Constrictibacter sp. MBR-5: one gene and its partner. The protein of the gene in region 2 binds, or shares a complex with, the protein of the main gene of each other region. Links are inferred from orthologs where the notes say so. Each region holds a gene or a part of one and is shown on either strand. Other genes may lie near its edges.

The links. Proteins that work in one complex are often made in the same cells at the same time.
Region 1: the proteins of tsaD (region 2) and tsaE are in contact, whole or in part, in a crystal structure (PDB 6N9A), measured with the Thermotoga maritima proteins. The link is inferred for Constrictibacter sp. MBR-5 from one-to-one orthologs. Residues at the interface, in WP_004082750.1 of Thermotoga maritima: Cys10, Asp11, Arg49, His50, Leu82, Gly84, Gly135, Gly136, Glu154, Thr155, Leu156, Asp157, Asp158, Ser159, Glu162, Asp165, Lys166, Arg169, Leu170, Tyr175, Lys213, Thr214, Leu217, Tyr218, Gln221, Arg222, Asn324; in WP_004082108.1 of Thermotoga maritima: Leu37, Gly38, Lys46, Lys57, Val59, Lys60, Ser61, Thr63, Phe64, Thr65, Leu66, Met67, Val69, Pro71, Tyr82, Arg83, Leu84, Asp86, Asp88, Phe89, Asp93, Ile128, Asp130, Glu131, Arg134.

Annotation. Positions count from the first base shown.
Region 1 is NZ_JBEPTK010000003.1:97,194-101,122, forward strand. Bases 1,045-3,929 are described here. They hold tsaE (tRNA (adenosine(37)-N6)-threonylcarbamoyltransferase complex ATPase subunit type 1 TsaE), read right to left. Parts: upstream 2,795-3,929; coding sequence 2,294-2,794; downstream 1,045-2,293. Other genes in these bases: ABIE65_RS07450 (nucleotidyltransferase family protein), read right to left, coding at 1,045-1,238; ABIE65_RS07455 (aminoglycoside phosphotransferase family protein), read right to left, coding at 1,287-2,297; ABIE65_RS07465 (NAD(P)/FAD-dependent oxidoreductase), read left to right, coding at 2,907-3,926. Also shown: double-strand break repair protein AddB, read right to left, coding at 1-504; more of ABIE65_RS07450, read right to left, coding at 501-1,044. UniProt on the Escherichia coli protein: Required for the formation of a threonylcarbamoyl group on adenosine at position 37 (t(6)A37) in tRNAs that read codons beginning with adenine.
Region 2 is NZ_JBEPTK010000001.1:270,086-275,044, forward strand. The notes cover bases 2,089-4,959. They hold tsaD (tRNA (adenosine(37)-N6)-threonylcarbamoyltransferase complex transferase subunit TsaD), read left to right. Parts: upstream 2,089-2,942; coding sequence 2,943-3,977; downstream 3,978-4,959. Other genes in these bases: hemC (hydroxymethylbilane synthase), read right to left, coding at 2,089-2,853; ABIE65_RS01270 (NAD(P)H-dependent glycerol-3-phosphate dehydrogenase), read left to right, coding at 3,977-4,957. Also shown: ABIE65_RS01250 (heme biosynthesis protein HemY), read right to left, coding at 1-12; ABIE65_RS01255 (uroporphyrinogen-III synthase), read right to left, coding at 12-1,895; more of hemC, read right to left, coding at 1,927-2,088.

The DNA.
Region 1 (3,929 bases), on a different replicon or contig from region 2:
GCGCAGCGTCAGCTGCCAGTGGCTCGCATAGCGGTCGGGTACCAGCCCGGCGAGCCCGTCGAACGACAGCCGCTCGATCTGCACCGAGTCGAGCAGCCGCGCCAGTTCCTCGGCCAACCGCGCCGCCTGGTCGGGACTCGTCTCCTCCACCCGCATGATGGCGCGCGTCAGCAGCAGGCGTCGGCGCAGCGAGCCGATCGCCGGCGGCAGGTCGAGCGCGCCGATACCCGGCGGCTCGTCCTCGGCACGCAGTTCGAGTTCGTCCTCGTCGAGGTCGCCCAGCGGGCGCATCGCCGGAAGGGCCAGCGGCCGGCCGCCGGTGGCGCGCAGGAAGGCGCCGGCGAGCGCCCGGCAGGCGCGGCGGTTCGGCAGCAGCACCGTCGTCCGCGCCAGCGCCAATGGGTCGCCGCCGCCGCGCCGCAGGAGCCCTTCCGCCAGGGAGTCGACGAAGGATCGCCCCGGCGGGATGTTGTAGACCGTGGCGCCTCGCGCGGCTTCGATCAGAACAGCCTCCCCTGGCCCGCCTCCCCCATCTCGGTGCGGGCGCGCTCCAGCCGCGCCGGCGTCCCGGCATCGAGCCAGATGCCGTCATGCACGATACCGTAGAGGCGTTCGGCCTCCTGCACCGCGTCCCAGATGCGGTTGAACGAGAAGGCGCCGCCGGGCGTGCCCTCGAAAACCCGGGGATGGATCAGCTGGACGCCGGTATAGAGGAACGGCGCCACCGCCCATTCCGGCCGCCGCGTCAGCCGGCCGGCGGGGTCGCACAGGAAGTCGCCCTGGCCGGCATAGCCGAAGGTCCGCACCGTCGGATAGAGCAGGAGCAGCGCGTCCATGCGCTCCGGATCCCACACCGCCGCCATCCGCTCCAGCGCACGCTCGGCGCCGACCTCCCAGATGAGATCGGAATTGGTGACGAAGAACGGCTCCTCGCCCAGCAGCGGCAGGGCGTTCTTCACGCCGCCGCCCGTGTCCAGCAGGTCCGCCTCGCGCGAGATCGCGATCTCCGGCGCCGACCGCCGGGCCAGATGCGCCTCGATCAGTTCCGCGCGGTGATGCGTGTTCACCACCACCCGCTCGACGCCGGCCGACGCCAGGAGATCGATCGCGTGGTCGATCAGCGGCTTGCCGCCGACCGCGACCAGCGGCTTCGGCGGCAGGTCCGGGATGGCGGCGAGACGGGTTCCGCGGCCGGCCGCCAGGACCATGCCGGTGCGGACCCGGTCGGAACGCGGCATCGTGCCCTCGCGCGGGGCTGGGCTCGGTGTTTCGTCCATGGCGGCAGTCTACCCGATTTCCGGAATGCGGCGCTGTTCCGCCGGCACATGCTTCGCGAGCCAGGCCGCGACCGGCGCCAGCGCCGGCTCGGACAGGTTCTGCTCCAGCAGACGCCATAGCCGCGGGATATGGCAGAGATAGGCAGGCATCAGGTCGCGCACCGCCTTGCGAGCGAAGATGCCCAGGACCTTGGTGTGGCGCTGCGCGCCGAGCACCCTGTAGGCGGTCATGAAGGCGCCGCGGTCGAGGTCGCGCCGCGCCGCGAAATAGCGCTGCTGCATTGCCGCCTGCAGGTCGGGCGCGATGTCGCGCCGCGCATCCTCCAGCAGCGACATCAGATCGTAGGCCGGATGACCGATCACCGCGTCCTGAAAGTCGAGCAGGCCGCACGACGCGATGCCCGTCCGGTCGCGCAGCAGCATCAGGTTGTCCACATGGAAGTCGCGCAGCACGAGGGTGTCGGGTGGCGCGTCAGGCGCGCCCGTCACCGCGGCCAGCGCGGACGCCCAGGCATCGACGAAGTCGATCCGCGCGATGGGATCGACCGCATGCCCCGTGACCGACGGCAGGTACCAGTCGGTGAACAGCACCGCCTCGTCGAGAAGTTTGTCCGTGTCGTAGCGCGGCACGTCCACATCGACGGCCGCCGGCCGCACCTGGAGCGCGGCCAGCACGTCGACCGCCACCGCGTAGAGCGCCGTCTCGTCGGCGCCGCGCGCCAGCAGCCGCGTGTAGGTGTCGTCGCCGAAATCCTCGATGACGAGGAAGCCCTCCTCCTCATCGGCGGCCATCACCTCCGGCACGCTGACGCCCATGCGGCGCAGGTGCCGGGCCAGCTTCACGAAGGGCCGCACATCCTCCATCGGCGGCGGCGCGTCCATCAGCATCGCGTGGCGGCCGTCGTCGCAGGTCAGCCGCTCGTAGCGCCGGAACGAACAGTCGACCGGCAGCGGGTCGCGGCCGCAGCCGCCCCAGCCACTGTCGTCGAGGAAGCGGTCGATGAGCAATCCGCGGCTCATGCCGGCACCGCCTCGACCAGCCGGCGCCCGCGTTCGCCGAAGCCGATCATCGCCGCCACCCGCGCATCCTCGCCCGCGCCGAAGCGCAGCGCGAGGTCGAGCCGGTCGGCCGGCAGCAAGCTGCCGAGCCGCTCCGGCCACTCGATCAGGACGATGCCCTCGGCCATCGCCTCGTCCAGTCCGAGTTCATAGGCGTCGGCCGACCGGTCGAGCCGGTACAGGTCGAAGTGCCAGACGTCGCCGATCGGCATTTGATAGGTCTGCACCAGGGTAAAGGTCGGACTCGGCACCTCGGTGGCGCCGGCGCCGCCGGACATCACTTCGCGGGCCCGGATGAAAGCCCGCGCGAAGGCGGTCTTGCCGGCGCCCAGGTCGCCGCGCAGCGCGATCACGTCGCCCGGACGCGCCGCCTTCGCCAGTGTCTCCGCCAGTGCAGCGGTCGCCTCCGGTCCCGCCAGGGCCACGTCGCGCCGCACCGAATCGTCAGGGATTTCCATCGATCCTCGCCGCCAGCAGGGTGGTTGCCCCACCGGGTAGTTGCCAGAGATCGGCCCGGCGGCCATCTTACGCGCCTCGTCACGATGCCGGTTTTCCGGTCCGGGAGTCGCCATGTCAAGTACCGCCATCAGCACGGACGTCGTCATCGTCGGTGCAGGGCCGGTCGGCCTGTTCGCGGTGTTCGAGTGCGGCATGCTGAAGATGCGCTGTCACGTCGTGGATTCCCTCGACGTCGCCGGCGGCCAGTGCGCGGCACTCTATCCGGAGAAGCCGATCTACGACATACCCGGATATCCGCAGATCGATGCCCTCGATCTGATCGACCGTCTGCGCGAGCAGGCGGAGCCGTTCCATCCGGTCTACCATCTCGGCCAGCAGGTCGAGAAGCTGACGCCGCAGGACGGCGGCCGCTGGCTGGTCGAGACGTCGTCCGGCACCAGCATCGACTGCCGCGCCGTCATTGTCGCCGCCGGCGTCGGCGCCTTCGGGCCCAACCGCCCGCCGCTCGCCGGCATCGAGGCGTATGAGGGCAAGAGCGTCTTCTACATGGTCACCCGCCGCGAGGACTTCCGCGGCAAGCGCGTGGTGATCGCCGGCGGCGGCGATTCCGCCGTCGACTGGGTGCTGTCGCTGGCAGACGTCGCCGAGAAGATCATGGTCGTGCACCGCCGGCCGAAGTTCCGCGCCGCACCCGAGAGCGTCGCGCGGATGGAGGCCCTGGCCGCCGCGGGGAAGATAGAGATGGTCATCCCCTACCAGCTGGAAGGCCTCGACGGCGCCGACGGCCGGCTCGACGCCGTCATCGTCAAGACGCTGAAGGGCGAGGAGCGCCGGCTGGAGGCGGACGTGCTGCTGCCCTTCTACGGCCTCGCCATGAACTTGGGGCCGATCGCCGACTGGGGCCTGCACCTGGACCGCAACCACATCCACGTCGACCACGGCACCTGCGCCACGAACGCCCCGGGCATCTTCGCGATCGGCGACATCGCGACCTATCGCAACAAGCTGAAGCTGATCCTGACGGGCTTCGCCGAGGCGGCGACCGCGGCCCACGCCATCCATCCCCTGGTGCGTCCGGACGAGGAGCTGCACTGGGAGTATTCGACCACGAAGGGCGTTCCGGGGAGCTGATCG
Region 2 (4,959 bases):
CGCCCTCAGCATCAGCCGGCCCCCCTCACGGCCAGTGCGGCTTTCTCGAGCCGTTCGAGACCGTCGGCCACGGCGAGACGCGCCTTGGCGTCGGCCAGCCAGTCGGCAAAGGCCGCAGCGGGCTCACCCTGCAGCGCACCCACTTCGTCCACCGCCTTCGCGAGATTGCCGTTGTCCATCGCCGCCTCGGCGCGCGCCAGGACGGCATCCGGCGTATCGCCCGCGGCGTCCTCGCCGACGCGGCGCACGCGCACAACCGAAGTCGCCCGCTCGATCATCGAATCGAGCCACCCCTCGCCGGTCTGTGGCCTGATCCGGCCACCCACCTCGGAGGCGATCTCCTTGAAGCGCTTCGTCAGCTGCGGCCGCGTCGGAATGCCCGCCGCGGCGCGGTCTGCCCAACCGCTCAGCGCCTCGGCGACGGCCGGCTCGTTCTGGCCGAGTTTGCGCAGGTCGGACACCTGGGTATCGAACGGCGCGCCCTCGGCCAGGGCGTCCCTGACGCCGTTCAGCGCCATCAGCATCGCCGCCGTCCGGTCGCGTGCCGCCTCGCGCGTGGCCTCTTGGGCCGCCTCGGTCGCGGCGGTCACCTGCTTCTCGATGTCCGCGAGCCCCGTGGTCAGCCGATCGCCGAGCTTGCCGGTCGATTGCTCGACCGCGCTGAGCTGGTCCTGCAACGCGCCGCGCGCGTCCTGCACCGCGGTCAGCTTGGCCTGAAGGTCGTCGATCCGTGCCTCGAGGTCCGGCTGGCCCTGGTCGCGCGCCGCGACTTCAGTGATGCGCGATTCCAGCGCGTCGAGCCTGTCGCCCAGTCGCTGCTCGATCCGCGACAGATTCTCCGTCATCCGAGCTTCCGCAGAACCGATCCGCCCCTGCAGATCGGTGATCTCGGCGGTCGGTATGCGGCTGCGCTGGCCCTGCTCCATCGCGACGCGCAACTGCTCCTGCCGGTCCCACAGCATGTAGCCCAGGACGCCCGTGGCGAGCGCCAGGAGGACGAGCAGAGCGGCCACGACGCCGGAGCCGACGCCGCGGCGGCGCTGCGGCTGAGGCGGCGGCGACGCGCGTTGCGCCTGGTCCTTCTGCTCCCAGCGGATCTCCGGCTTGCGCACCGGTTCGGCCGCGGAGGCGGCGGCTTCAGCCGCCGGCTGCGACTGCTCGTCCTGTGGCGGCATCGTCCCTGTCTCCAACCAGCGATCGACCAGCGCGATCATCGCCGGCTGCTCCGGCCGGTCGGCGATCTCGACCCTGCGCCAGCCGACGCCGCGCGCCGCTTCCGCCACCTGCGCACTCAGGCACAGCGCCGTCACCTGGGCGCATCTGTCCGCGACGCCGGCTTCCTGCACCAGCCGCACGAAGGTGCCCGCGGTGCGCGGCGAGAAGAACAGCACGAGATCGAGGCCGCCCGACTTGAGCGCCTCGATCGTCTCGATCGACAGGGCCGGCGCCGGCAGTGCCGAGTAGAGCTCGACCCGGCGCACCTCGTAGCCCGCCTCGCCGAGCTGCCCGGCGAGGTCGCCCGCGATGGTCCGGCCGCCCGCATGGAGCAGTGCGCCGTCGGCAGGCTTCAGCTTCTCCATGACCAGCATGGCGAGCGCCTCGGCATCGCCGCGCGCGCTCTCGACCTTGTCGAAACCGGCGTTCCGCGCCGCGTCCGCCGTCGCGTCGCCCACCGCGAAGATCGGCAGGTCGCGCCGCTCGGTCGACGTCGCGAACTCGCGCGCGCCGAAGGCGCTGGTGAGCAGGACCGCCTGGACGCCGTCCAGGTCGATCGGTCCGTGGTCCGTCGCCCGGATCTCGAGCAGCGGCTCCTGGATCGGCTCGATGTCGCGCTCGCTCAAGGCCCGCGCGATCGCTCCCGCATTCTCACGCGGGCGGGTGATCAGCGCCCGCATCCTGCCCCCTTCCGTTCGCACTCGGCCCTCATCAAAGGAATAGCTCCCGGTCTCCGGCAGCGCGCAGTGCGCGCCCGGCATCTTCGCCCATCGCGGCCGCGTCGGCCACCGTACCGCGTCTCTCGCAGCGCCAGACCCTGCTGCCGTCCGGCCGCGCGAGCAGCGCGCGCAGGACGAGGTCGTCGCCGCTCTGCTCGGCGAGAGCCGCGACCGGTGTCCGGCACGAGCCGTCCAGCGTGCCGAGCAGCGCCCGCTCCGCCGTCACCGCCGTGCGCGTCGGCGCATCGTCGAGCGCATCGAGCCAGCCGATCAGTTCCGCGTCGTCCGAGCGGCATTCGACGGCGATGGCGCCCTGCGCCGCGGCCGGCAGCATGTCTTCCGGCGACAGCACCGCCCGCGCCTGGCTCTCGATGCCGAGCCGCTTCAGGCCGGCGAGCGCCAGGATCGTCGCCGCGACCTCGCCCTGTTCCACCTTGCGCATGCGCGTGCCGACATTGCCGCGCAGCGGCACCACGTTCAGGTCGGGCCGCACGGCCAGAAGCTGCGACTGGCGCCGCAGCGACACCGTGCCGACCGTCGCGCCCTGCGGCAGGTCCGCGATGCTCGCCGCCGTCGCGATCAACGCGTCGCGCGGGTCTTCGCGCGGCAGGATCGCGGCCAGGGTGAAGCGCGGGTCGACGACGGTCTCCATGTCTTTCAGGGAATGCACCGCAAGATCGATCCGACCGTCCGCCAGGGCCGCCTCGATTTCCTTGACGAACAGGCCCTTGTTGCCGATTTCCGAGAGGCGGCGGTCCTGAACGCGGTCGCCCGCGGTCGAGATCGGAACCAGTTGAACGGCGTCCGCGGCCGCGAGTTCCGGATGCGCGCGGATCAGCCGGTCCCGCACCTGCTCGGATTGGGCAAGGGCGAGCGGGCTTCCGCGCGTTCCAATTCTGATCGACCGTTCCCGCCGCATGCGGTTTGTGTAGCCCGTCGGCCGCGGATTGGCAAAGGTGGATTGGCAAAGCCGGAGTTCCCGCCGCCGAGCGGGCGAAAGGGTATGGCGTGATCGTCCTGGGGATCGAAACGAGCTGCGACGAGACGGCGACCGCCATCGTCCGGGACGACCGGACGATCCTGGCGGAGGCCGTCCTGTCGCAGATCGAGGCGCACGCGCCCTATGGCGGCGTCGTGCCGGAGATCGCCGCCCGGGCGCATCTCGACAATCTCGACGGACTGGTCACGCGCGTGCTCGATGAGGCCGGCGTCGGCTTCGCCGACCTCGACGGCGTCGCCGCGACCGCCGGCCCCGGGCTGATCGGCGGCCTGCTCGTCGGGTCGACCATGGGCAAGGCGATCGCCATGGTCCACGACAAGCCCTTCGTCGCGGCCAACCACCTGGAGGGCCATGCGCTCACGGCGCGGCTCACCGACGGCGTCGACTTCCCCTACCTCCTGCTGCTCGTCTCCGGCGGCCACTGCCAGTTCGTCTCGGTCGAGGACGTCGGCCGCTACCGCCGCCTCGGCGCCACCATCGACGACGCGGTCGGCGAGGCCTTCGACAAGACGGCCAAGATGGTCGGCCTGGGCTATCCCGGCGGGCCGCAGGTCGAGGCCGCCGCCCGCGCCGGCGACCCGCGCCGCTTCGATCTGCCGCGGCCGATGCGCGGCCGTCCCGGCTGCGACTTCTCCTTCTCCGGCCTGAAGACCGCCGTGCGCCGCCGGATCGAAGCGCTGCCCGGCGGCCGCCCAGCGCCCCAGGACGTCGCCGACCTCTGCGCCTCGTTCCAGGCGGCGGTGGCCGATTCGTTGACCGACCGCTGCCGCAACGCCCTCGCCATGTTCCGCGAAGCCCACCCGCAGGGCGGCCCGCTGGTCGTCGCCGGCGGGGTCGCCGCCAATGCCTTCCTGCGCGAGCGCCTCGCCGCGGTCGCCGCGCAGAGCGGCACGCCGCTGATCGCCCCGCCGCTGCGGCTCTGCACCGACAACGCCGTGATGATCGCCTGGGCGGGCGTGGAGCGGCTGCGCCTCGGGCTTCACGACGGCCTCGATTTCGCGCCGGTGCCGCGCTGGCCCCTCGATTCGCTGGGAGGCGCCTGATGCGCGTCGGCATCGCCGGGGCCGGCGCCTGGGGCACCGCCCTCGCCCACGCCGCCTGCCGCGCCGGCCACGAGGTCGGCCTCTGGGCGCACCGGCGGGAGACCGCCGAGGCGATCGCCCGCACCGGCGAGAGCCCCTACCTTCCCGGCATCAAATTCCCCGCGGCGGTCGCGGCGACGACCGACATCGCCGAGACCGCGGCCTGCGACCTGCTGCTCCTCGTCACCCCGGCGCAGCATCTGCGCGCCACCTGCGCCGCCTTCGCGCCGCACTGGCGGCCGGGCACGCCCGCCGTGATCTGCGCCAAGGGCATCGAGCAGGGCAGCGGCGAACTGCTCGGGGACATCGTCGCCGCCACCCTGCCCGGCGTCCCCTGGCTCGTCCTCTCCGGCCCGACCTTCGCCCGCGAGGTCGCCGAGGAGCGGCCGAGTGCGGCCACCGTCGCGGCGCACGACGCGACCCTCGCCGCGGACGTCGCCGCCGGCCTCGCCACCCGGCGCTTCCGCCTCTATTCCAGCACCGATCCGGTCGGCGTCCAGATCGGTGGTGCCGTCAAGAACGTCGTCGCCATCGCCGCCGGCGTCGTCGAGGGCCGCAAGCTCGGCGACAATGCACGCGCCGCGCTGATCACCCGCGGCCTCGCCGAGATCGGCCGCCTCGCCGCCGCCCTGGGTGCCGAGCCGCGCACCCTGATGGGCCTGGCCGGGCTCGGCGACCTCACCCTCACCTGCTCGGCGATGCAGTCGCGCAACTTCTCGCTCGGCGCCGCCCTCGGCGCGGGGCGCGGCCTGGACGAGATCCTGGGCGAGCGGACCTCGGTCGCCGAGGGCGTCTGGACCGCCCGCTCGGTCGCGACGCTGGCCCGCAGTCGCGGCGTCGACATGCCGATCTGCTTCGCCGTCGAGGCCGTGCTGCACGGCGGCGCCGACCTGGGCGCCACGATCGAGGCCCTGCTCGCGCGGCCCTACGTCGCCGAATAGAC